3 regions of the Staphylococcus saccharolyticus genome follow, and region 2 is predicted to be linked to each of the others. Evidence: predicted binding sites of a transcription regulator. Region 2 holds the regulator's gene; each other region holds the start of a gene.
What was found. The regulator CtsR, encoded in region 2, represses protease genes until heat stress. The targets are predictions, from matches to a motif close to ATGGTCAATAAAGGTCAAACA.
Positions count from the first base shown of each region.

Region 1: the regulator CtsR is predicted to act here: its motif matches at 1,247-1,267, upstream of clpB (ATP-dependent chaperone ClpB).
Region 3: the regulator CtsR is predicted to act here: its motif matches at 1,990-2,010, upstream of clpP (ATP-dependent Clp endopeptidase proteolytic subunit ClpP).

Region 1 is NZ_UHDZ01000001.1:1,787,766-1,795,929, forward strand. Features, by position in the region: gene clpB (ATP-dependent chaperone ClpB) at 1-1,198, opposite strand, end outside; gene DYE57_RS08730 (acyltransferase family protein) at 1,330-3,150, opposite strand; gene DYE57_RS08735 (metal-sulfur cluster assembly factor) at 3,575-3,883, opposite strand; gene DYE57_RS08740 (Cof-type HAD-IIB family hydrolase) at 3,995-4,816, shown strand; partial or broken gene DYE57_RS08745 (CoA-disulfide reductase) at 4,890-6,017, shown strand; partial or broken gene DYE57_RS08750 (YisL family protein) at 6,175-6,573, opposite strand; gene DYE57_RS08755 (fumarylacetoacetate hydrolase family protein) at 6,820-7,725, opposite strand; gene addA (helicase-exonuclease AddAB subunit AddA) at 7,911-8,164, opposite strand, start outside.
Region 2 is NZ_UHDZ01000001.1:2,155,687-2,163,850, forward strand. Features, by position in the region: gene DYE57_RS10560 (protein arginine kinase) at 1-953, opposite strand, end outside; gene DYE57_RS10565 (UvrB/UvrC motif-containing protein) at 946-1,509, opposite strand; gene DYE57_RS10570 (CtsR family transcriptional regulator) at 1,530-1,991, opposite strand; gene DYE57_RS10575 (NupC/NupG family nucleoside CNT transporter) at 2,146-3,360, shown strand; gene pdxT (pyridoxal 5'-phosphate synthase glutaminase subunit PdxT) at 3,511-4,068, opposite strand; gene pdxS (pyridoxal 5'-phosphate synthase lyase subunit PdxS) at 4,077-4,964, opposite strand; gene pdxR (MocR-like pyridoxine biosynthesis transcription factor PdxR) at 5,061-6,437, shown strand; rRNA gene rrf (5S ribosomal RNA) at 6,556-6,670, opposite strand; rRNA gene DYE57_RS10600 (23S ribosomal RNA) at 6,737-8,164, opposite strand, start outside.
Region 3 is NZ_UHDZ01000001.1:1,894,475-1,902,638, forward strand. Features, by position in the region: gene DYE57_RS09305 (TIGR01777 family oxidoreductase) at 143-1,042, shown strand; gene DYE57_RS09310 (hypothetical protein) at 1,073-1,255, shown strand; gene clpP (ATP-dependent Clp endopeptidase proteolytic subunit ClpP) at 1,358-1,945, opposite strand; tRNA gene DYE57_RS09320 (tRNA-Arg) at 2,129-2,200, shown strand; gene whiA (DNA-binding protein WhiA) at 2,283-3,227, opposite strand; gene DYE57_RS09330 (gluconeogenesis factor YvcK family protein) at 3,381-4,370, opposite strand; gene rapZ (RNase adapter RapZ) at 4,367-5,278, opposite strand; gene trxB (thioredoxin-disulfide reductase) at 5,455-6,387, opposite strand; partial or broken gene DYE57_RS09345 (tetratricopeptide repeat protein) at 6,453-7,893, opposite strand; gene DYE57_RS09350 (acyltransferase) at 7,893-8,164, opposite strand, start outside.

The DNA of each region.
Region 1 (8,164 bases), 370 kb from region 2:
TAGTGGCACAAGCTTGGTCAACCAAATCAATTGCTTTGTCTGGCAAGAATCTATCAGTAATATATCTATCTGATAATTCAGCTGCTGCAACGAGTGCGCGGTCCTGAATACGTACACCATGATATACTTCATAACGTTCTTTCAAGCCACGTAAAATTGAAATTGTATCCTCAACATCTGGTTCGCTTACTCCAACTTTTTGAAAACGACGCTCTAATGCTGAATCCTTTTCGATATATTCACGGTATTCATTTAAAGTTGTTGCGCCAATGCAATGTAATTCACCACGTGCTAGCATTGGTTTTAACATATTACCTGCATCCATTGCACCATCAGTTTTACCTGCACCAACTAACATATGAATTTCATCAATAAATAAAATAATGCGTCCTTCAGATTCTTTAACTTCTTTTAATACAGCTTTTAAACGTTCTTCGAATTCACCTCTATATTTTGCCCCCGCAACTAATGCACTTAAATCAAGTTCAAAAATAGTTTTATCTATTAATGATTCAGGCACATCTTTGCGTACAATACGTTGTGCTAATCCTTCAACAATAGCCGTTTTACCTACACCAGGTTCACCAATTAAGACAGGATTATTTTTAGTTTTACGGCTTAAGATACGAATAGTGTTACGGATTTCTTCATCTCTGCCAATAACAGGGTCCATTTTACCTTGACGAACTTCTTCTACTAAGTCACGGCCATATTTTTCTAAAGCTTCATAATTAACTTCTGGATTTTGTGATGTCACGTGATTTTCCCCTCTTACTTTAGTTATAATTTCTTTTATTACTTCAGATTTATTACCTATATATTTCTGAGTTGTTTCATCACTATCCACTGCAGCTCTAAGCAAATGTTCCATAGAGATGAACTCGTCCTCATAGTCTTTCATATAGCTTTTTGCTTTGTTCAATAATTCATTCGTTTTAGGACTTATAAATTGTCCATATTGTACATTATCACCTTGTACCTTAGGATAATTGTTTAATTTATTGTCGTATGCTTTTACGAGTTGATTAATATCAATATTTGCTCTTTCTAAAATACTTTTAAATAAACTATCATTTTCTTCAATTGATGCTTTTAATAAAGCTTCACTTTCAATATTTTGCAATTCGCATTCTTTACTGACCTCAACAGCTTTTTGTAAAGCATCTTGAACAGCATATGTCATTTGATTGATATCCAAATTACTTCACCTCTATCATTGAGAGTAGATCAAAAGTTCGTCAATTTGACTTTGACTTTCTTTGACCTTAATTTTATTATATTACCTATCACTTTTATATTCAACTATTAAGCCTTAGTTCTTTAAATGTATTAATTCTTCTTCATATTTTTTAATATTTCGTCTGTAAGTGCTTCTACACCTGAATTTTCAAGATGAATACCATCAGGTGCAAAATATTCTGTATGTCCTTCTGAACGACTATACCAGTCAACAAGTGTGACATTTTTCTTATCTTTTGCTGCTTGAGCCATCAATTTATTAACATGACCTTCATAAGATCTTGTTACTCTGGTATTGACGAGATATACCTGTGCCTTACCAAATTTATCGATTAAGTTATCTAATTGTTCTTTCGTAAAATCACCATTTGTACCCAATTCCAAAACAACTTGGTCTGATGATTTATTGTAATGTTTATAGTTACTGTCAACTAAAGGAAGTGCTTGATAAAGATTTCTTCCTACTTTACCATCAATGTTAGCTTTAGGAACTCTAGATTTAAATTGCTCTCCAATATCAACCATCACGGAATCCCCGATTAACAGTGGCTTAATATTCGTATAAACATCATCTTTATCCTTACCTTCTTTAGTTTTACCATCACCAGTTAATGTAATGTTATCTATAGGTATCATGTGAATTAGATATTGGTCAGATTCATTCGTATTAAAGGATTGTTCTTTATTTGAAATATTATCTTTACCTAATTTATCAAAAGCTCCTGCTAATATTAGAATAAGCGGTAATGCTAAAAGAATCGTTACCATTGTTCTAATAAATTGAGGTTTAAATCGCTTTTTAATAGTAAACGCCTTAATACCTCGTTTTCTAAATGGCGTTTCAACATATTTATAAGATAATTCTGCTAATACTACTGTTAAGATGATATCTACTACATAGACATAAACAGGTATCTGACCGTCAATAAAATAACTATGGATAAAGCTTATTACCGCAAAATGCCATAAATACAAACTATATGATCGTTTACCGATATATACGAACAGTGGATTTCCTAGTACTTTTGAAACTAATGTAGTTGGGTGAACAACACTCGCTATAATCAATAATGACATAGCCGAAATAATATAGAATCCACTATTATAAATCCAATCATCCTCATCACCAACAATAAAGAACAATAAAATTAAAAATGCTATGCCAATAATTCCAGCTGTATCAATGACAGCTTTTAATGTCTTAGGTGGCTGTGCTTTTAGTTTAAATGGTGGCCATATAAATGCTAAAAGAACTCCCAATAATAATGTCTGAAGTCTTGTATCGGTTCCAAAATAAACTCGTGAATGATTTATATGTAGTTGTGAAATGATAACCATTAACAAGAGTGAAATTAATGAAATAATCCAAAATATAATCGCTACATTTCTCTTTTTCTTTAAAGTCAATAAGAGCGTAATAAGTATAGCTGGGAAGAATAAGTAAAACTGTTCTTCAATAGCTAGTGACCATAAATGCTTTAAAGGCATAAAAGAAAATTGTTCAAAATAGTTAACATCTTTGGCTATATACCACCAATTAGACACATAAAATATTGATGCTATAATATCATGTTTAACTTTTACAATATTATCTGGTTGAAAAATGAGTGTAGCTAAACCAACGATAATAAGCAAAGCTAAAACAGCTGGTAGTAACCTTTTAATTCGTCGTAACCAAAAATCTTTAAGATTAATAACTCCCGTTTCTTCATACTCTTTTAACAAAAGACTTGTAATTAAAAATCCTGATATAACAAAGAAAGTATCTACGCCTAAAAAACCGCCGGTAAGCCATTTTTTATTTAAATGATAAATAATAATCCCAAGAACTGCAATCGCTCGCAAGCCATCAAGCCCAGGCATGTAGCGCATTTTACCACGACGATGACCTTTCTTTAATTCTTTTTCCATTTAACATTCTTCCCTATTAATAACAAATTTCGTTAGACTAGTAACTATTACTCCAACAATTATTCATTATAGATACACACATTTGTCTTAATTTATTATCATTAAATTTTTCTTGCTGTCTCTAAATAGCTTATGCCAAAATTACCCTATTTTTCTTAATTACTTTTTAAATAATTTGCACTAATTAATCATTAATTGTGAGAATTATCATTCCCATAAAAAATAGCAAGCTTTATTTATTATAATATATTTGTAACATCAATTCAATTTATATAGCAATTAGAATTTATTAAAAAATTCTTAACTACGATTAAAAAAGAAGCTACAACAAATATTTAAATTTAATTTATTACGTATAAAAAAAGAATAGCCTCACACTTTTATTTAAAAATGTGCACTACTCTTTTTTATCAATCTTATAAACTTAGCCAACACCTAATGCAATTTTTGCATAGCGTGACATCATATCTTTATTCCAAGGTGGATTCCACACGATATTCACTTCTGTTTCTGAAATCTCAGGAATTTCAGCTAACACACCTTTGATTTGATCAATGATTTGTGGTCCTAAAGGACACCCCATAGACGTTAATGTCATTTCAACTGTACATAATCCTTCATCATCAACATCAACTTTATATACTAAACCTAAATTAACAATATCAATCCCTAATTCAGGGTCTATTACCATTTCAAGAGCTCCTAAGATACTATCTTTTAACGCTTCTTCCATCAGTATCACCTCTCTAAAATTTCTTTACACTAATATATCAAATATCCGACAAAACGCCAATAAAATGCTATGATACTGATACATGATTATTATTCACACAAGGAGACATCTATGCAACCTTATTTAATTTGTTTAGATTTAGATGGAACATTATTAAATGACAATAAAGAAATCTCATCTTATACCAAACAAGTATTAACAGAATTACAACAGCGCGGACATTATATCATGATAGCAACAGGCAGACCTTATAGAGCTAGCCAAATTTACTATCATGAATTAAATATGGATACACCTGTAGTTAATTTCAATGGTGCATTTGTCCATCATCCTAAAGCAAAAGATTTTGAAACCATTCATGAAGTATTGGATATAGAAATCTCTAAAAATATTATTTCTGCATTACAACGATCTCATGTAACTAATATTATTGCAGAAGTAAAAGATTATGTCTTTATCAATAACCATGATCCCCGTCTTTTTGAGGGTTTTTCAATGGGTAATCCGCGAATACAAACGGGTAATTTACTTGATCATCTTAAAGAGGCACCTACCTCACTACTCGTAGAAGCTGATGAGGAAAATATCCCTAAAATTAAAGAAATGTTAACACACTTCTATGCTGAAAACATAGAGCATCGTCGTTGGGGAGCACCATTCCCAGTTATTGAAATCGTCAAGCGCGGTATTAATAAAGCACGCGGTATCAAGCACGCTATGGAATATTTAAACATTGATGACAAACATATTATTGCTTTTGGTGATGAAGATAATGATATTGAGATGATTAAATTCGCCACTTATGGTATCGCTATGGACAATGGTTTAAAAGAATTAAAAGATATAGCTGATCACACTACATATAATAATAATAACGATGGTATAGGTCGTTATTTAAACGATTTTTTCGACTTAAAAATACGTTATTACTAAATTATGAACGGAATGACCTTGAAATGCCATCCTTTTTTAATATAGAGAATATAAATAAAAAAGGAGTAACTTTATGAGAAAAATTGTAATTGTTGGTGCAGTTGCAGGAGGTGCAACTTGTGCAAGTCAAATTCGTCGTTTAGATAAAAAGAGTGAAATAGTAGTTTTTGAAAAAGATAGAGATATGAGTTTTGTCAACTATGCCTTACCTTATTACCTTGGAAATAAAGTAAATCATCGTCGTAAAGTATTAGCTTATACCCCAGTGGAGTTTGATGCCAAAAAGTACATTTCAGTTAAAACATAGCATGAAGTCATAGCAATTAATTATAAAAAAATACAATTACTGTCTTAAATCGTCATACTAATGAAACTTTTGAAGAATCTTATGACACACTTATCCTCAGTCCAGGAGCAGGTACGAATCATTTAGGATTCGATAGTCCAATAACATTTACTTTAAGAAATCTTGAAGATACTGATGCCATTGAAAAGTATATTAATGAAAAGCAAGCAACCCGTGCACTTGTGGTAGGCGCAGGTTATATTTCATTAGAAGTTCTTGAAAATTTATATGACCGTGGTTTAGACGTTACATTAATTCATCGTTCTAAACAAATCAATAAACTCATGGACCAAGATATAAATCAACCTATTATTGATGAGTTAGAAAAAAGAGGCATTACTTATAGATTAAATGAAGAAATCAGTCAAATTGATGGACACCAAATTACCTTTACTTCAGGTAAAATAGAGACATATGATCTTATCATCGAAGGTATTGGCACACACCCAAATTCAAATTTCATTCAATCTTCAAATATAAAATTAGATGACCGTGGTTTTATACCAGTCAATGATGCTTTCCAAACAAACATTCCTAATATTTATGCCTTAGGTGATATCATTACATCCCATTATCGACATGTTGATTTGCCAGCTCAAGTTCCACTTGCATGGGGTGCACACGCTGGTTATTACCCAGGAAATTCACCTATTCATTTAAGAGTTTACTATGAAAAAGAATCGCGTAAACTTTTACGTGCAGCTGCTGTCGGACAGCAAGGCATAGATAAAAGGATAGATATTTTATCTATGGCAATGATGAATCATATGACAGTTGATGAGTTAACAGAGTTCGAAGTTGCTTATGCCCTCCATACAGCCCCCTAAAGATTTAATTAATATGATTTGGGTGTAAAGCAAAATTATAATATCATCGCCTTATAAAGATGGCTATTGTTATCTTTAATAAGGCGATGTATTGTTCTTCATTAATGGTGATTAAATTTTTATTCATATTTTTAAACTAAAAAGTGTAAAACTCATCATTTTCAGTCTAAATATTGTCTAAAAATCTATCCTAGTCCGAACATTTTCGAAATTGGACCCCATGGTAAAATAATGTCTATTGCCATAGTAATAACAATTAAGACAATTGTAATCCAAAAGAATTTGTGACTTAGATCTTTTTTCTTTCTTCTGACAATAGATATTTCCATTAATCAGATAACCGCTAAACCACATAACATTTTTAGCGTTAATAACATATGATTACCATCACCATGAGAAGTAGCCATAAACTCTTCAATTAATTCCCAAAAACCAGAAATTAGAGTTAATAACATGAATAATCTTAATGCTATATGTAAAGGTTTATAATAAGGTGATGCACCTTGTGTCTTGGAATAATTCATATAAGTTGCGATAAACAAAATAATTGCCAATACCCAACTTAAAATATGGACATGTAGCATACTTGTCCCCCATATATATTTTTCTAGTTTATCATAACTTATATTATCGTATTTGATGTTACGTGAGCATTTATTTTCATTAGAACTTTCAACATCTTTGAATACGTGTAGCAAAAATACACCCCACTAAGTTAGATTTTTAGTCCAACTTCTGGGGTGCACATCACTTCGTAGGTGCATTTTTATTTTGTTAGTAGTAGTAGTCATTACATACTTTGAATATTTCGAATTTAACCTGACTTGTTGCTATTCTTCTGAAATATAAGTCGTTAATGTTCCAATATTATCAATTGTTACTTTAACTTCATCACCTGGTTGTAAAAATTGTGGTGGTTGTAATCCTGCCCCTACGCCACCAGGTGTGCCTGTAGCAATAATATCACCAGGATGTAATGCTACATACTTAGAAATTTTTTCGATAAGTTCATCAATTTTTAAAATCATTTCACCAGTATTGCCATCTTGACGAATATCATTATTTACTTTAGTCACAATATTTACATTCTCTGGCGTGGGTAGTTCATCTTTCGTAACAATATAAGGACCCATTGGACATGCTCCAGTTAAACTTTTAGATAAGAAAGCCTGGTCATGAGAGCTTTGAGCTGTACGATCTGTAATGTCGTTAATAATTGTATAACCGTATATATAATCTAATGCTAAACCTTTAGGGATTTTCTCTCCCGATTTACCAATTACAATACCCAATTCCCCTTCGTAATCTAACTGATCAGTGATATCTTTATGATTAGGAATTGTTGATTCATCTCCGGTTAAAGATGACGCCGCTTTAGTAAATACATATAAACTATCAACTTCATGATTTAATTCGCTAGCATGGTCTTTGTAGTTACGTCCAAATGCAATTACATTGTTAAGTGGAGTTACAGGTGGTAAAAATTCGATATCTTTAAATGAAAATTTGAAATTTTCTTCTCTACCACTATCTTCAGCTGCAACAACTGCTTTACGTACTTGTTCTTGAAAATCTAATGTTTGGTTTTGTTGTAAACCTTCTAGTAATGTTTTAGGATTAAAATCTTCTTCACCAAACTCTGCAAAAACCATTGGCAAATCCCAAACAGCATCTTCACGTTTTACTTTCACACCATATGAAGTTCTGTCATTGTGTTTGAATGATAGAAATTTCATTCATAATCAACTCCTCATCTATATCTTATTACATATTATAACTACATCTATGTTCAAATAACAAATATATAAGTAAGAAAATTAAGAAATTTCGTAATTAAAATTTGAGTGCATTATCTTAAAAATTACCATGCGATTACTACTTAATATTCATAAACAACATGGCATTATCAGTCGACAATTTGTTACACATCAATTTCTAACTTGCCAAACTTAAAAAAGTATAAGTAACCTTTCACAGGCTGTTTAAGTATCGTTTCTAAAGTATTACGATAATACTTTATTTGAATGCTATACTTCTTTTTAAGTTGATGTCCAATTTCTTCATCAGTCATTCCCTTTCTTCTATTAAAAGCATCCGTTTTATAATCAACAAAGCAGTATTGTCCATCTTTTTTATAGATTAAATCAATCATACCTTGAATAATTGATACATCTC
Region 2 (8,164 bases):
TTATCGTCATCTTCTATTAAAAATGGCGACTGAATTGCTACCATTAATTCATTAAACTTAAAATTTTCGAGCGAAATGTATCCTAAGTCTATACCAAGTTTTACTTCACTTAATCGACATGATGCCTCTTCCATTGAAATGATTCTACTATTTTGTAATATCCCTAAAGAACGATAAACTCTATCTAATGTTTCAACGGGATTATGCTTAGCAAGTCTTTCACGAATTTGCTTTTCTTCATTAATGATTTGATTTACAACTTCTGTTAAATTATCAATGATTTCTTCTTCTGTTTTCCCTAAAGTGAGTTGATTTGAAACCTGATATATATGTCCATAAACTTGTGAGCCTTCTCCATAAATACCTCGAATCGTAAATCCAAAGCGATTAATTGTCTGTGCAATTCGGTTCATTCTTTTCATTATAGAAAGTCCTGGCAAATGTAACATGACACTTGCACGCATGCCAGTACCCACATTTGTGGGACACGTAGTCAGAAAACCTAAATGCTCATCAAAGCTAATATCTAACTCTTTATCTAAATCATCATCAATTTTAGAAGCCCGTTTGAATAAATCTTTAAGGGATAAATCTGTTCCTAATGCTTGTATTCTTATGTGATCTTCTTCATTAACCATCACGCTTAAAGACTCATCATCATTTAATAATACTGCTGAGGCAGATTGCTTTATAAGTTCTGGACTCACAAGATGTTTTGCAACTAATTTCATCTTGTTTTTTTGATTCATAGTATCTAAACGATGCAAAGTTAAGTCCGGAAGAGCACCTTGAACCTCATTGATAACACGAAATCCTTCTTTTTCAGAAGGAAACATTAAAGGATGAACGTGATTTTCAAGATTTCTAGCTAAACGTATTCTTGAAGAAATAACAACAGATGCCTCTTCCGTCATCTTCATCCACTGACTAATATTTGCATAAATATCACTCATCGTGAGACACCTCACTTTCATCTTTTAATGCCTTAATTTCATCACGAATTATAGCTGCTTCTTCAAATTCTTGTTCTTCTATTAGTTTATTAAGATATTTTGTTTTTGCTTCAATTTGCTTTTTAATAGCAAGTTTCTTATAAGATGACTGAGGTGTTTTGCCAACATGAGCAAATTGCCCACCTTGAACTCTTTGCACAATATCTATTATGTCTTCTTTAAAGGTCGCATAACAATTAGAACACCCGAACTTACCTACATGAGCAATGTCCTTTAAAGTCATTTGACATGACGGGCATTGCTTTTCTTCTTTAAACGCCATTTCTTGAAAATTAATACCATGTTTCGTAGCAAGATGTTGTAATATTTGCTTAACAACAAAAACTTCTTCGATATCATCTTGATGGGTGTGATAGGAATTATCATCATGTGAATGTTGCCAAGGAATTGATCCCTGTGCACAAGTGGAACACACCCACTTTTCATGCGTACCATCTTTACTCTTAACTGTAAGTTTAACTTCAGCTTCATTTAAATGGCAATTTTCACAAAGCACTTAGAGACACCTCACTTTACTTAGTAGTAATTAATAACTGGAAGTAATCGTTTTAAAATATTCGCTCTAATTATATCTCTAGCAACCACATCCATTTTTAATGTTTCTCTGTCAATAACCGCTTGTATCATTTTAGCTTCTCTATCATTGATCAATCCTTTATCTAATAAACCATCTATTACATAATAAGCTTGTTGTTGTGAAATAGAAGGTCCTATCAATTGAAGCAAGTGATTAATATATCCTGTGGCGTCTTTATTTTCAATTTTGGTGATTCGGATGTAACCTCCACCACCACGTTTGCTTTCTATTTCATAACCATGTTCATTTGTGAAACGGGTTTTAATAACATAGTTGAGTTGAGATGGAACACAATCAAAACGTTGAGCAATATTAGCCCGTTGAATTTCCACTACATCTTCATTTGTTTCTTCAAATAAATGTTTAATGTATTGTTCTATGATGTCAGATATATTATGCATGGATATCACCTCTTTTTGACCTTCTTTGACTATATTATATGACCCTCTTTGACCTTTTTCAACCAATTTGATTTTAAAATTTTAATTTTATGATGTTAGCACGTTCATTTTATTGTATGATTGAGAATAGAAAAAATTAAAGGAATGAAGAAACATGTGTATTGTGATTGGTATTATAGGAATTATTTTCTTTTTAGCACTCGCATACTTATTTAGTTCAGACAGAAAAAATATTCGCTGGCAATATGTTGGATTACTTTTAGTAATTCAATTCATCTTTGCATTTATCTTGTTAAAAACGCATATCGGTATTACCGTCATTGGCGGTATCTCAAATGGCTTTAGTTACTTACTAGCTAAAGCTGCAGTCGGTGTCAATTTTGTATTTGGTGGATTTGAATTTATTAACCCTAAAAACCCTCCATTCTTCTTTAATGTTTTATTACCAATTGTCTTTATTTCTGCATTAATCGGTATCTTACAATATACACGTATTTTGCCATTTATTATTAATGGATTGGGCTTCTTGATTTCCAAAATTAATGGCATGGGACGTTTAGAATCATACAACGCTGTAGCAGCTGCGATATTAGGACAATCCGAGGTATTTATATCATTAAAAAAACAATTATCTTACATACCTAAACAACGTTTATATACTTTAACTGCATCAGCAATGTCTACAGTATCAGCTTCAATTATCGGTGCTTATTTTACACTTATAGAACCTAAATACGTTGTAACTGCAGTAGTACTTAACTTATTTGGTGGTTTTATCATTGTTTCAATCATTAATCCATATAAAGTTAATGAGGAAGACGATAAATTACTAGTAGATGAAAGCGAAATTAAGAATCAGTCATTTTTTGAAATGTTAGGAGAATACATTTTAGATGGATTTAAAGTAGCGGTGATAGTAGGCGCAATGTTAATTGGATATATTGCTATTATTGCTTTACTTAATGGAATAGTAAGCGGAATCTTCAGTTTATGCTCAAGGGGAGCAATATCATGGAACTTCCAAACATTGATTGGATTTATCTTTGCACCATTTGCTTTCTTAGCTGGCATTCCTTGGCATGATGCTGTTCAATCTGGTTCAGTTATGGCAACAAAATTATTATCTAATGAATTCGTAGCTATGCAAGACTTAGGTAAAACAACTGGTTTATCAGAACATGCTAAAGGTATAACATCTGTTTTCTTAGTATCCTTCGCAAACTTTAGTTCTATCGGTATCATCTCAGGTGCAATTAAATCACTTAATGACAAAAAAGGAGATGTCGTTGCACGTTTCGGATTAAAATTATTATTCGGCGCAACACTTGTTTCATTTATTTCTGCAGCAATTGCTGGCTTCTTTATATAATTATGGATTACTCAAGAGTAACTATGAAGTTACTCTTGTTTTTTATGAAAATTATTTTGTGCAAGAATTACAGTAGCTAATTTTAGAAATTCAAATTTTAAAATTATAAAAAAACGGTCATCTATAAAATGACCGTTTTATCTAAAGCATCTACTTCTGAACCATGTGATTGATAAAATATTCAGTTATACGATAATCATCTGTTAATTCCGGATGAAATGAAACACCAAGATAGTTGCCTTGTTTGACAGCAACAATCTTATCACCGACTTGACTAAGAATTTCGACGCCTTTCTCAACTTGTACTATATGGGGCGCTCTTATAAATACACCTTCAATATCTTTGGCAATACCTTTAATATCAAGTTCAGATTCAAAACTATCAACTTGTCGACCAAATGAATTACGTTCGACAGTGATATTTAACTTCTTCAGATAACCTGTTTCACCTTCTACATCTTTGGCAAGTACTATTAAACCTGCACAAGTACCAAACATTGGTAAATCAGATTGCTGTAGTGCCTTTTTAAACCCGTATAAATCCATTAATCTTCTTAGCGTTGTTGATTCGCCACCTGGTAAAATTAATCCTTCTATATCTTCAAGTTGTTTAACTCTTTTTACTGCAATACCTTCATGACCACTTAATTCAATGTGACGAATATGTTCACGAACAGCACCTTGTAAAGCTAAAACACCTATTTTCATTTTCATAATTACCAACCACGCTCTTGCATACGTTCTTCTAATGAAATTTGGTTAATATCCAACCCTTTCATAGCAGTTCCAAGTTCACTTGCCAATTTACCAATTAGTTCATAATCTTGATAATGTGTCGTTGCTTGTACAATTGCTTTAGCAAATTTTTCAGGATTTTCTGATTTAAAAATACCTGAACCTACGAATACACCATCTGCACCTAATTCCATCATCAACGCTGCGTCTTGAGGTGTTGCTACACCACCTGCTGCAAAGTTAACTACTGGTAAACGACCACTATCTTTAATTTGTTTTAACACTTCAAATGGTGCACCTAAATCTTTAGCAAAAGTCATAATTTCATCATCATTCATTACTGTTAGTCGGCTAACTTCAGAATTTACTCGTCTCATGTGACGTACCGCCTCAACAATATTTCCTGTTCCAGGTTCACCTTTAGTACGTAACATAGCTGCACCTTCACCAATGCGACGAGCTGCTTCACCTAAATTTCGACAACCACATACAAATGGCACAGTGAATTGATCTTTTCGTAAATGACACTCTTCATCAGCTGGAGTAAGTACCTCTGATTCATCAATATAGTCTACTCCCATTGCTTCTAAAACTCTTGCTTCAGTGATGTGACCAATACGCGCCTTTGCCATAACAGGAATAGATACAGCATTCATTACTTCCTCTACAATTTTAGGGTTAGCCATACGCGCAACGCCGCCTGCTGCACGGATATCTGAAGGAACACGTTCTAATGCCATTACAGCAACTGCACCCGCTTCTTCAGCAATTCTAGCTTGCTCTGCATTGACAACGTCCATAATAACGCCACCCTTTTGCATTTCAGCCATTCCTCTTTTTACTCGATCTGAGCCTACAATTTTAGACATAAATTTTACCCCTTTTCTTATTGATTAAATTCATTTTAAGAGATAAACTGATGTTTAAAAAGGTTCAATTTATATATAATGATAGGGGTCAGTTTAATGAAATCCTCACAACCACTTTACTTATCACTTTATGAAAATTTTAAAAAACAAATTATCGAAGGACAATATCAAGCAAACGATAAATTTCCTTCCAAAAGACAGTTAAGCAAACATTTATCGATAAGTCATACCACAATAGAACATGCTTATCAGTTATTGAATGACGAGGGATTTATACACTCCAAACCAAGATCTGGCTTTTTTGTTTCGGATATTGAAGCATTGCCAGTTATACATCGTCATTCGAATAAGTTAAGCGAAAATGAAGATAGTAACAATTTAGACAATGAACAACATAGATACAAATATTCTTTTAGTTTAGCTGAGATAGATTCTGAAAGTTTTCCAATGCGCATTTTCAGGAAATATGCTAAAGATGTATATGAAGATAATCAAATTGCTCTTCTACGGCGTGGTAAACGCCAAGGTGAGTATGCATTAAGACAACAAATAGCACATTACTTATTTAATAGTAGAGGTGTAACCTCACATCCCAATCAAATCATAATCGGTTCTTCTACAAGCCAATTATTAGACATGATTACAAATTTACTTAAAGAAGATGAGTTTATAATTGAAGACCCAAGTTATCCACCCATAAAGCAAGTTTTAGACAAGAAACGCATGAAATATTTACAGGTTCCAGTTGAAAAGAATGGAATACAAATCGATCCAGTTTTAAATTCAAAAAAAAATGTATTATATATAACACCCTCCCACCAATTCCCAACTGGTTATGTTACAAATCTAAAAAAGAGAACACAACTAATCAATTGGTCCCATCAAGAAGCTAATAGATATATCATTGAGGATGATTATGATTCAGAATTCAGGTATTTTGGCAAACCCATTCCTGCCCTACAAAGCTTAGATACTAAAGAAAAAGTAATCTATATTAGTACTTTTTCAAAATCATTATATCCAAGTTGTAGAATAGCGTATATTGTATTACCTAAAAGTTTAATGCATAAATTTAATAAGAGAAAGTATAAAGAAGGTAATACTGTACCGGTACATATTCAACATATGGTTGCTCGTTTCATGGCTAGTGGCAGTTTTGAGAGACATTTAAATAAAATGAGAAAAATCTATCGAAATAAATTAAACTATATTTTAAGTCGATTAAATAAATACAATAAACAGATACAAATCGATGGTGCTCTAACTGGAATGCATTTTACACTAACAGTTATTAACGGGTTAACACTAAATCAATGCATGGAAAATGCTAAGAAAAATAATTTAAAATTAGAAATTTATAACTATGAAGATGATCTTCAAAAATACCCTAAATTCATTTTAGGATTCGGTGGAATTAAACAAAGTGAGCTTGAAAATCATGTTAATGCATTAATTGAAACTTTAATTAAATAATCTACATTAAAAATATCATATTGGAATATGCTATCCACCTTTAGCACTATTTTTGAATATAAAAAAAGAGACCTTACGGTCTCGATTCGGCTCATCGCATCCATACGATTTGTATATTGCCTGGCAACGTCCTACTCTAGCGGAACGTCAGTCCGACTACCATCGGCGCTAAGGAGCTTAACTTCTGTGTTCGGCATGGGAACAGGTGTGACCTCCTTGCCATTGTCACCAGACAAGTGAATGTTTATACATTCAAAACTAGATAGTAAGTAAGGTTTTGTGTCGCAAAACATTTTTATTTGATTAAGTCTTCGATCGATTAGTATTCGTCAGCTCCACGTGTCACCACGCTTCCACCTCGAACCTATTAACCTCGTCATCTTCGAGGGATCTTATAACCGAAGTTGGGAAATCTCATCTTGAGGAGGGCTTCATGCTTAGATGCTTTCAGCACTTATCCCGTCCATACATAGCTACCCAGCTATGCCGTTGGCACGACAACTGGTACACCAGAGGTATGTCCATCCCGGTCCTCTCGTACTAAGGACAGCTCCTCTCAAATTTCCTACGCCCACGACGGATAGGGACCGAACTGTCTCACGACGTTCTGAACCCAGCTCGCGTACCGCTTTAATGGGCGAACAGCCCAACCCTTGGGACCGACTACAGCCCCAGGATGCGATGAGCCGACATCGAGGTGCCAAACCTCCCCGTCGATGTGAACTCTTGGGGGAGATAAGCCTGTTATCCCCGGGGTAGCTTTTATCCGTTGAGCGATGGCCCTTCCATATGGAACCACCGGATCACTAAGTCCGTCTTTCGACCCTGCTCGACTTGTAAGTCTCGCAGTCAAGCTCCCTTATGCCTTTACACTCTGTGAATGATTTCCAACCATTCTGAGGGAACCTTTGAGCGCCTCCGTTACCTTTTAGGAGGCGACCGCCCCAGTCAAACTGCCCACCTGACACTGTCTCCCACCACGATAAGTGGTGCGGGTTAGAAAGCCAACACAGCTAGGGTAGTATCCCACCAACGCCTCCACATAAGCTAGCGCTCACGTTTCAATGGCTCCTACCTATCCTGTACAAGCTGTGCCGAATTTCAATATCAGGCTACAGTAAAGCTCCACGGGGTCTTTCCGTCCTGTCGCGGGTAACCTGCATCTTCACAGGTACTATGATTTCACCGAGTCTCTCGTTGAGACAGTGCCCAAATCGTTACGCCTTTCGTGCGGGTCGGAACTTACCCGACAAGGAATTTCGCTACCTTAGGACCGTTATAGTTACGGCCGCCGTTTACTGGGGCTTCGATTCGTGGCTTCGCAGAAGCTAACCACTCCTCTTAACCTTCCAGCACCGGGCAGGCGTCAGCCCCTATACATCACCTTACGGTTTAGCAGAGACCTGTGTTTTTGATAAACAGTCGCTTGGGCCTATTCACTGCGGCTCTTCTGGGCGTAAACCCTAAAGAGCACCCCTTCTCCCGAAGTTACGGGGTCATTTTGCCGAGTTCCTTAACGAGAGTTCGCTCGCTCACCTTAGAATTCTCATCTTGACTACCTGTGTCGGTTTGCGGTACGGGCACCTGTTATCTATCTAGAGGCTTTTCTCGGCAGTGTGAAATCAACGACTCGAGGAAACAATTTCCTCTCCCCATCACAGCTTAGCCTGATGAGTGCCGGATTTGCCTAACACTCAGCCTTACTGCTTAGACGTGCACTCCAACAG
Region 3 (8,164 bases), 260 kb from region 2:
TTATAACTGATATACTTTAATTTTAAATGCGTAATCCAAAAATTATTTGACATCTTATTGTCTAAAAAATGTATAAAATTTGAATATTAATAATATCTATCAATAAGGTTAGCACGTTTATATTTAAAAATGAGGTGAAAGAATGAAACGTTATTTAATTACAGGTGGAACTGGAATGGTAGGTTCACACTTAGTGAATGAAATCAAGAACACTGATGCACAGATTACAATTTTAACAAGGCAAGATAAAATGTCTTATCACCCAAATATCATGTATGTCAATTGGTCAAAAGAAGGTTGGCAACAAAAAGTTCCTGAGATTGATGTGGTTATTAATTTAGCTGGTGCAACGTTAAACAAAAGATGGACGCAATCTCATAAACAAGATATGATGGTCAGCCGAATACAATCTACACAAGCGCTTTATGAGTTATTCGAAGCACGCTCCAAAAAGCCTGAGATATTGTTTAATGCAAGTGCAATGGGATATTACCCACAAGATTTGTATTATAGTTATACTGAATTATATAAAACGTTACCTTTTGACTTCTTATCAGACATTGTTTATCAATGGGAACGTTTCGCAAATAAATTCAAACATTTTGGCACCCGTGTCCTGTTAGGTCGATTCGGTCTTATACTTTCTGATGATGGTGGTGCACTTCAAACAATGGAAATGCTTTATCGTTTTTATGTGGGAGGTAAACTAGGTTCAGGTCAACAGTGGTATTCATGGATTCACATTGACGACTTAATTAGAGCAATTTTATTTACAATTGAGAATAAAGAAGCGCAAGGTCCCTTTAACTTAACAGCACCAATTCCAGAAAGACAAAATTTATTTGGTTACACATTAGCACGTGCGATGCATAAACCACATGAAACTTGGGCTCCAAAGTTAGCAATGCGTTTAATTTTAGGCGAAATGTCTACAATCGTGTTAGATACTCAAAAAGTTTTACCAAATAAATTACATGCGCTAGGATTTGAGTTTAAATATAATAATTTACGTAATGCTTTAGATGATTTAGTTAGAACTTAAGAATTACAAACTATGAAGAAGGTTTATAGAATGAAAGACAATCAATTAACTTATATTTTGTTAATTATTGCTAGTATTTTACTTATTGCTAATGGGATATTTGCATTTGATCATACACTGCCAATGATAATTATGTCTATATTATTTATTGCTATAGGATTAATATTATTAATTTTTACATTACGAGCTTTTATCAAATTATTAAAAAGTTAAGAAAATAATGTTCGTATAAACATAAAAAGCCTTAGAATGAATTCAATGAGTTAGAAATCATTCTAAGGCTTTTTATTTTATGTGTGAGATAACTTTTAGGAATTATTTACCTTTTGGTTCCATCACTTCATCAATTAATCCATATTCTTTAGCTTCTTCAGCAGTTAAGAAGTTATCACGATCAGTATCTTGTTGAATTTTTTCAATAGACTGATCAGTACGTTCAGCTAAAATACGATTTAATTTTTCACGAGTTTTTAAAATGTGATTAGCTGCAATTTCAATTTCAGTAGCTTGACCTTGAGCACCACCTAAAGGTTGGTGAATCATTACTTCAGCATTTGGTAATGCGAAACGTTTACCCTTTGCACCTGCTGCTAGTAAAAATGAGCCCATTGATGCAGCCATACCAATACAGATTGTTTGTACATCTGGTTTAATATGTTGAATTGTATCATAGATAGCGAATCCTGCTGTTACACTACCACCTGGTGAATTAATATATAAGTAAATATCTTTTTCAGAGTCTTGTGCTTGTAAGAATAATAATTGAGACACGATAGAATTTGCTACATTATCATCAATTTGAGACCCTAACATAATAATACGGTCTTTTAATAAACGTGAATAAATATCATATGCACGTTCACCACGATTTGTTGTTTCAATAACTGTAGGAATTAAATTCATCTATTTTTCCTCCTTGTAATAACTGTTATACTTATTTTACCTTAAAAGTCAAAAATGGTCAAAAACTTAAACTATTAAAATCAATTTGACACCTAACTCTATCATTTGTAAACTAGAATTATCGCTTTTAATTGTACTGTTATCTAAGATTTTAGTACAGAGATATGATTATTTATTAACTTACCCCTCGTAGTGTAATGGATAACACATGAGATTCCGGTTCTTAGAATGGAGGTTCGATTCCTCTCGAGGGGGTTAAAGCAATACGAAGCACTATTTTAAGAGGTTGAGATATAGGTAAGCTCAAAATTCTATTGATTGAATAGCCCTCACCTTTTTATAATTCAATATGCTCACCATTACGTATTTTATCAGCAAGTTCATTGAGCTTTCTTAAACGATGATTGATTCCTGACTTTGAAATGGGCCCAGTTGACACCTTTTCTCCTAGTTCTTTTAAAGATATCTCTTGATGTTCTACTCTAAGCTTAGCAACTTCTCTCAATCGATCTGGTAAATTATCTAACCCTATCTCTTCATCTATAAGTTGAATGCTCTCAACTTGTCTTATAGCTGCACTTACCGTCTTGTTTAGATTTGCAGTTTCACAATTAACGAGACGATTCACGGAATTACGCATATCGCGAACAATTCTTACATCTTCAAATTTTAGCAACGCCTGATAACCACCAATGAGGCTCAGAAAATCAGAAATTTTTTCAGCTTCTTTTAGATAAGCAATGCTTCCCTTTTTACGTTCTAAATGTTTAGCATTAAGCTCATAACTATTCATTAACTTAGTTAATCCTTCAGAATGATTTTCATACTGTGAAAATATTTCTAAATGATATGAAGAAGTTTCTGGATTATTAACTGACCCGCCTGCTAAAAATGCACCACGTAGATAACTACGACGCATTTTATCATCTTTAATCATCTCTGAATCGATTTCATGTGTAAAAATGCCATCTTTTAAAATACCTAAATCATTGAGTATTACTTTAGCTAACATTTTAGTACGACAAATATAAATATTGTTCTTCTTTAACTTCATCTTTTTTCTTACTAAAATTTCAACTTCAACATTAAATATACGTTTAATTAGAGAATAAATTCGACGAGCTGTTGTTGCATTTTCAGTTTGTACATTAATTACAAATTGCTGATTTGATAGACTAAGTGCGCCATTCATACGAATTAATGCACTGAGCTCTGCTTTAGCATTTGATTCATCTACTTCAATGCGTGTTAATTCATTTTTCATATCAGATGCAAAGCTCATAGAACACTCATTCCTTCCTAATCATTTATTTTTAAGCTGGAATTGATATATTATTTGAATTAACGGCAACAATATATGATTCCAACCTCAATTTCTTTCAATAAACACACTTAAGCTATCATATCATAAACTTTTCACTCGCCCATACTATTTTTATTTCTCATTGGGATTAAAACGAATGGTACTTGTCAATTCAAGAGCTAGCTCATAAATCATTTTTGACAAAATTTTAGTATTGTGACGTACATAGTGTTCGTCTGATATTTCAACTAAATTTGAAGCGGTCAATACTCTAATGCCTTTAGCTTTTAATTCTTCTTTGTGCACGGCAACAGGTTTTGAATTTTTCTCTTTATAACGATGCAACACGTCTTGACTATATGATTCCGAACTACAAATTACAAAATCAATAAATTCTTGTCCTACTTGTTGACTTAGTGCATCAATATGTTCTTTTACATCATAATTATCCGTTTCTCCAGGTTGAGTCATCACGTTTGCAACATAAAGTTTTGGTGCAGCTGAACGTAATAACGCTTCTGAGATTCCTTTCACACAAAGATTAGATACAACACTTGTGTATAATGAACCGGGCCCAAGAACAATTAAATCAGCTTGTTCAAGTGCCTCTACCGCTTCAGACATCGGTTCAACATCACTAGGTTCTAAAAAAACGTGATTAATTTTCTTATGTGATTTAGGAATATTAGTTTCACCATGAACAATTTCTCCATCTTCCATCACAGCGTTTAATTGTACACTCGTATTTGTAGACGGTATGACTTGACCTTTAATATTTAAAACTTTACTTAACTCTTTGATCGCATGACCAAAATCATTCGTGATATTTGTCATTCCAGCAATGACTAGATTACCTAAAGCATGACCGTCAACTTGATTTTCACCGAAACGATATTGAAATAGCTGAGTTAAAATAGATTCTGAGTCACTCAATGCAGCAATAACGTTACGTATATCTCCTGGGGCAGGGATATCCATGACATCTCTAATTTTACCTGTACTGCCACCATTATCAGCAACTGTTACAATAGCAGTGATATCTATCGGAAATTCTCTCAGTCCTCGAGCTAAAACAGATAAACCTGTTCCGCCTCCAATAAGTACAACTTTCATTTGTTTCATTCTCTCTCTCCACTTTCAATATGTGCATCTCTGTGATGCACATAAACATTGTAATCAAAGATCTCATCAAGATATTCGCCTAAACGTTTTGCTAAAGCAACTGATCGATGTTGACCACCTGTGCAACCTATAGCAATTACCAATTGTGATTTACCCTCTTTTTTATAACCAGGAATCATATATTTCAATAAATCCGTTAGTTTTTCAAAGAAAATTTCCGTTTCTTTCCATTTCATTACGTAATTGTAAACTTGATCATCTAAACCAGTAAGCGGACGCAATTCTTCAACATAATAGGGGTTTGGTAAAAATCTTACATCGAAAACTAAATCTGCATCCATTTGAATACTATGTTTAAAGCCAAAACTTGAAACGTTAATAGTAAATGTTTCAAAATTATCGTCCAAGTAAAACTTGGCAATACGTTGTTTAAGTTCTTTTGGCTTAATTTGAGTCGTATCTATCACATAATTCGCAATACTTCTAATTTCTGAAAGATGTTCTCTTTCTTCATTAATTGCATCGATTAATGAACGTTGACCTTGCTCATTAAGCGGATGAGCTCTTCTAGATTCTTTATAACGTGAAATGATTTTTTCAGTTTTAGCTTCTAAAAACATAACGTCTACTATCACATCATTACGACTCTTAATGATATCTATTTCTTTAACTAAGGATTTAAATAGTTCTTTTCCTCTAAGATCAATTGCAATTGCAACCTTCTGTAAAGAAGGATTTCCCTGTTCCATTAGTTCTACAAATTTAGGCAACAGTACAGGTGGCAAGTTATCTACGCAGAAGAATCCCATATCTTCGAGACTTTGAATCACTAGTGATTTACCCGCTCCTGACATTCCTGTAACAACTAATAGTTCACTTTTACTTATTTCCTTTTCGCTGTTTTTCATTTCAAAAGTCACCGCCAGTTAAAATCTTCAATGTATATAAATGTATTAAACTCATCTTATCACACTCAATTAAGCAAAGTAATATACTTTAATACAATTAAAAAAGCTAGAACAATTGATGACGAAACTTTAACGTAAACAATGTTCTAGCTTATGTGTAAACTTAATTGAATTCCTTATTTATCCTTTAATTCTGTAATATAATCTGCTGCACTTTGAGCTGCAATACTTCCATCTCCTGTAGCAGTGACGATTTGACGCAATCCTTTTTCACGCACATCTCCAGCTGCAAAAACACCAGGAACTTTTGTACTCATATCAGCTTTGGTAACAATATAACCTGTCTCATTAGTGATACCTAATTCTTTAAATGGTCCAGTCAACGGCTTCATTCCAATATAGATAAAGACCCCATCTGCATCAAAAGTTTGTTCTGTACTATCTTTTGTTGATTCTAACGTTACAGATCCAACCTTACCATCTTTTTCATTAATTGTTTTTAATGTATGACTCCAAATGAAGTCAACTTTATCATTTTTAAAAGCTCGTTCTTGTAAAATGTTTTGAGCACGGAGTTCATCTCTACGATGTACTATTGTAACTTTATCAGCAAATTTGGTTAAGAACGTTCCTTCTTCTACTGCTGAGTCACCGCCTCCAATAACAAAAAGACGTTTATTTTTAAAGAAGGCACCATCACAAACTGCGCAGTAACTTACGCCACGGCCACCAAGTTCTTGCTCACCTGGAACACCGATTTTTTTATATTCAGCACCAGTTGAAATGATGACAGCATGAGCTTTAACCTCTTTGTTGTCTAAGTTAATGATTTTGTATTCACCTTTGTCTTCTACAGATTTAATATCTCCATACTGATATTCTGCTCCAAATTTCTTTGCATGTTCAAACATTTTTGTGGATAAATCTGGACCAGTAATCATCTCAAATCCAGGAAAGTTCTCTACCTCTTCAGTATTGGCCATTTGACCACCTGGCATACCACGTTCAATCATAACTGTTTTTAAATTTGCTCTAGATGCATACACTGCTGCTGTCATACCGGCAGGGCCAGCACCGATAATTGCTACGTCAAAATCTACTTCAGTCATTTTAAATGCCTCCTAAGTTATTAATCATTATGCGCATTATATATCATACCATTTGATTCATAAATTTATATGCTCAAAATAAATTCGATGGCTTTGTCCAATTTGTAAAGCATAACACCAAAATAATCGATAATTTGCTTTTTAGTTAATTTATGGTTTGAGTGTCGATAAATTAAATATACAAAAGCCGAAAGATATCTATCCACGTCTGCTAAATTCACATTTTCAGCTATAATAGCTTCAGCTTGATTTATCCACTCTACAAATAAAATTTTATTCTGTTTAAAATACTCAATACTATAAAGTCTTAACATACCTCTGTGAATAAAGTCTAATTTATTCAATGTTAAATCCTGTACTAAATAAGTGAGATATAACTTTTCATAATCATTCATTTTTTCAAGGATGGACCATATTTCCTCAGTCATTAAAATCTCTTTACCATTAAGTTGATTTAACAAGAAAATTCCATAAAATCTATAGTGGCTATCATCATCAAGTAATAAAGGTAAAATTCTTTGATTAAAAACAGTCTTACTTTCTTCTATAACCCATGGAGCGTATCCTACATCCACTTTAGAAATTCGAGTTAATTTGTTCCACATGTCTACACTTTCATCTTTATTTCCAAGGTAATAATAATTGAAACTTAAAGCATTATACATTTGGATAGATAAAAATTTTCCTTTTTTATACAGTGGATAAAGCAAGTGCTGTGACGCTTGATATTGTTTTAAGTAACTTAAAACAATGCCTAATTTAAAACTTTCATCATCATTTAATGGTACAACTTTTATTAAGTATTTTTAGATACTTCTTATACTTTTCTAATTCATTTGTGTTATAAAGTAATAAAGTATAGTGGCATAACGCATGAACATCCGAATTATCCTCACTCAATAATTCTTCAAACATTTCTTTAGCAGTTTCATACTCACTCAAGTACAAATAACACATTGCTATTAAATTTCTTATAACTCGATGATTTTGAATGTCTTCAGGTTGATGCAGTATATAGGCTCGTGCATCTTTGAGTCTTCCTTGTGAAAATAAGTACTGAAATAACAATTGTGTCGCAAATAGTTGCGCCTCTAGCTCTATCTTATGCTCACTGGTATATGTCACTTCGAAAGTCTTTTCAAGTACCTCTCTGAACTCTTGATCGTCTGTTAAAATTACATAATTAATACCAAACAAGAACGCCCTGTTTGGTTCGTTTAGCTCTATATTTAATTGACTCAATTCATAAAAACTATCTTCAACATGAAAATCATTAACAATGTTCTCATAAAAAAGATGTTCAGCTTGTCTACCATTATTTAATTTAGATAGACACTGAGCATAATGTAACTGAATATTATAATCTTTAGGTGACAATTCGAGCACTTTTTTATAATATTCTGCAGCCTTCTTATAATCCTGATGTTGCCACTTTTGTGTAGCCATTTTACGATAAAGTGTTTCATCAAAAATCATTGGAATAATATTACTTTTTTCATGTGCCATCAATTGTCACCTCCTGAATGTAATTTTATTTGTATAGGATTCCCAAATGCAAAACTGTTGTCTGGTACATCTGTTGATATAACAGTGCCAGCACCAATTTTGACATGATTCCCAATTGTTATACCAGGTAAAATCGTAGTATTAGCCCCTATTAAAGTATGACTTCCTATTTTGACTTTCCCTAGTCTCCACTCATTCCCAAGTACTTCATGAGTTAGTATTGTTGTATTATACCCAACGACTGTATTGTTGCCAACAGATATTAATTTAG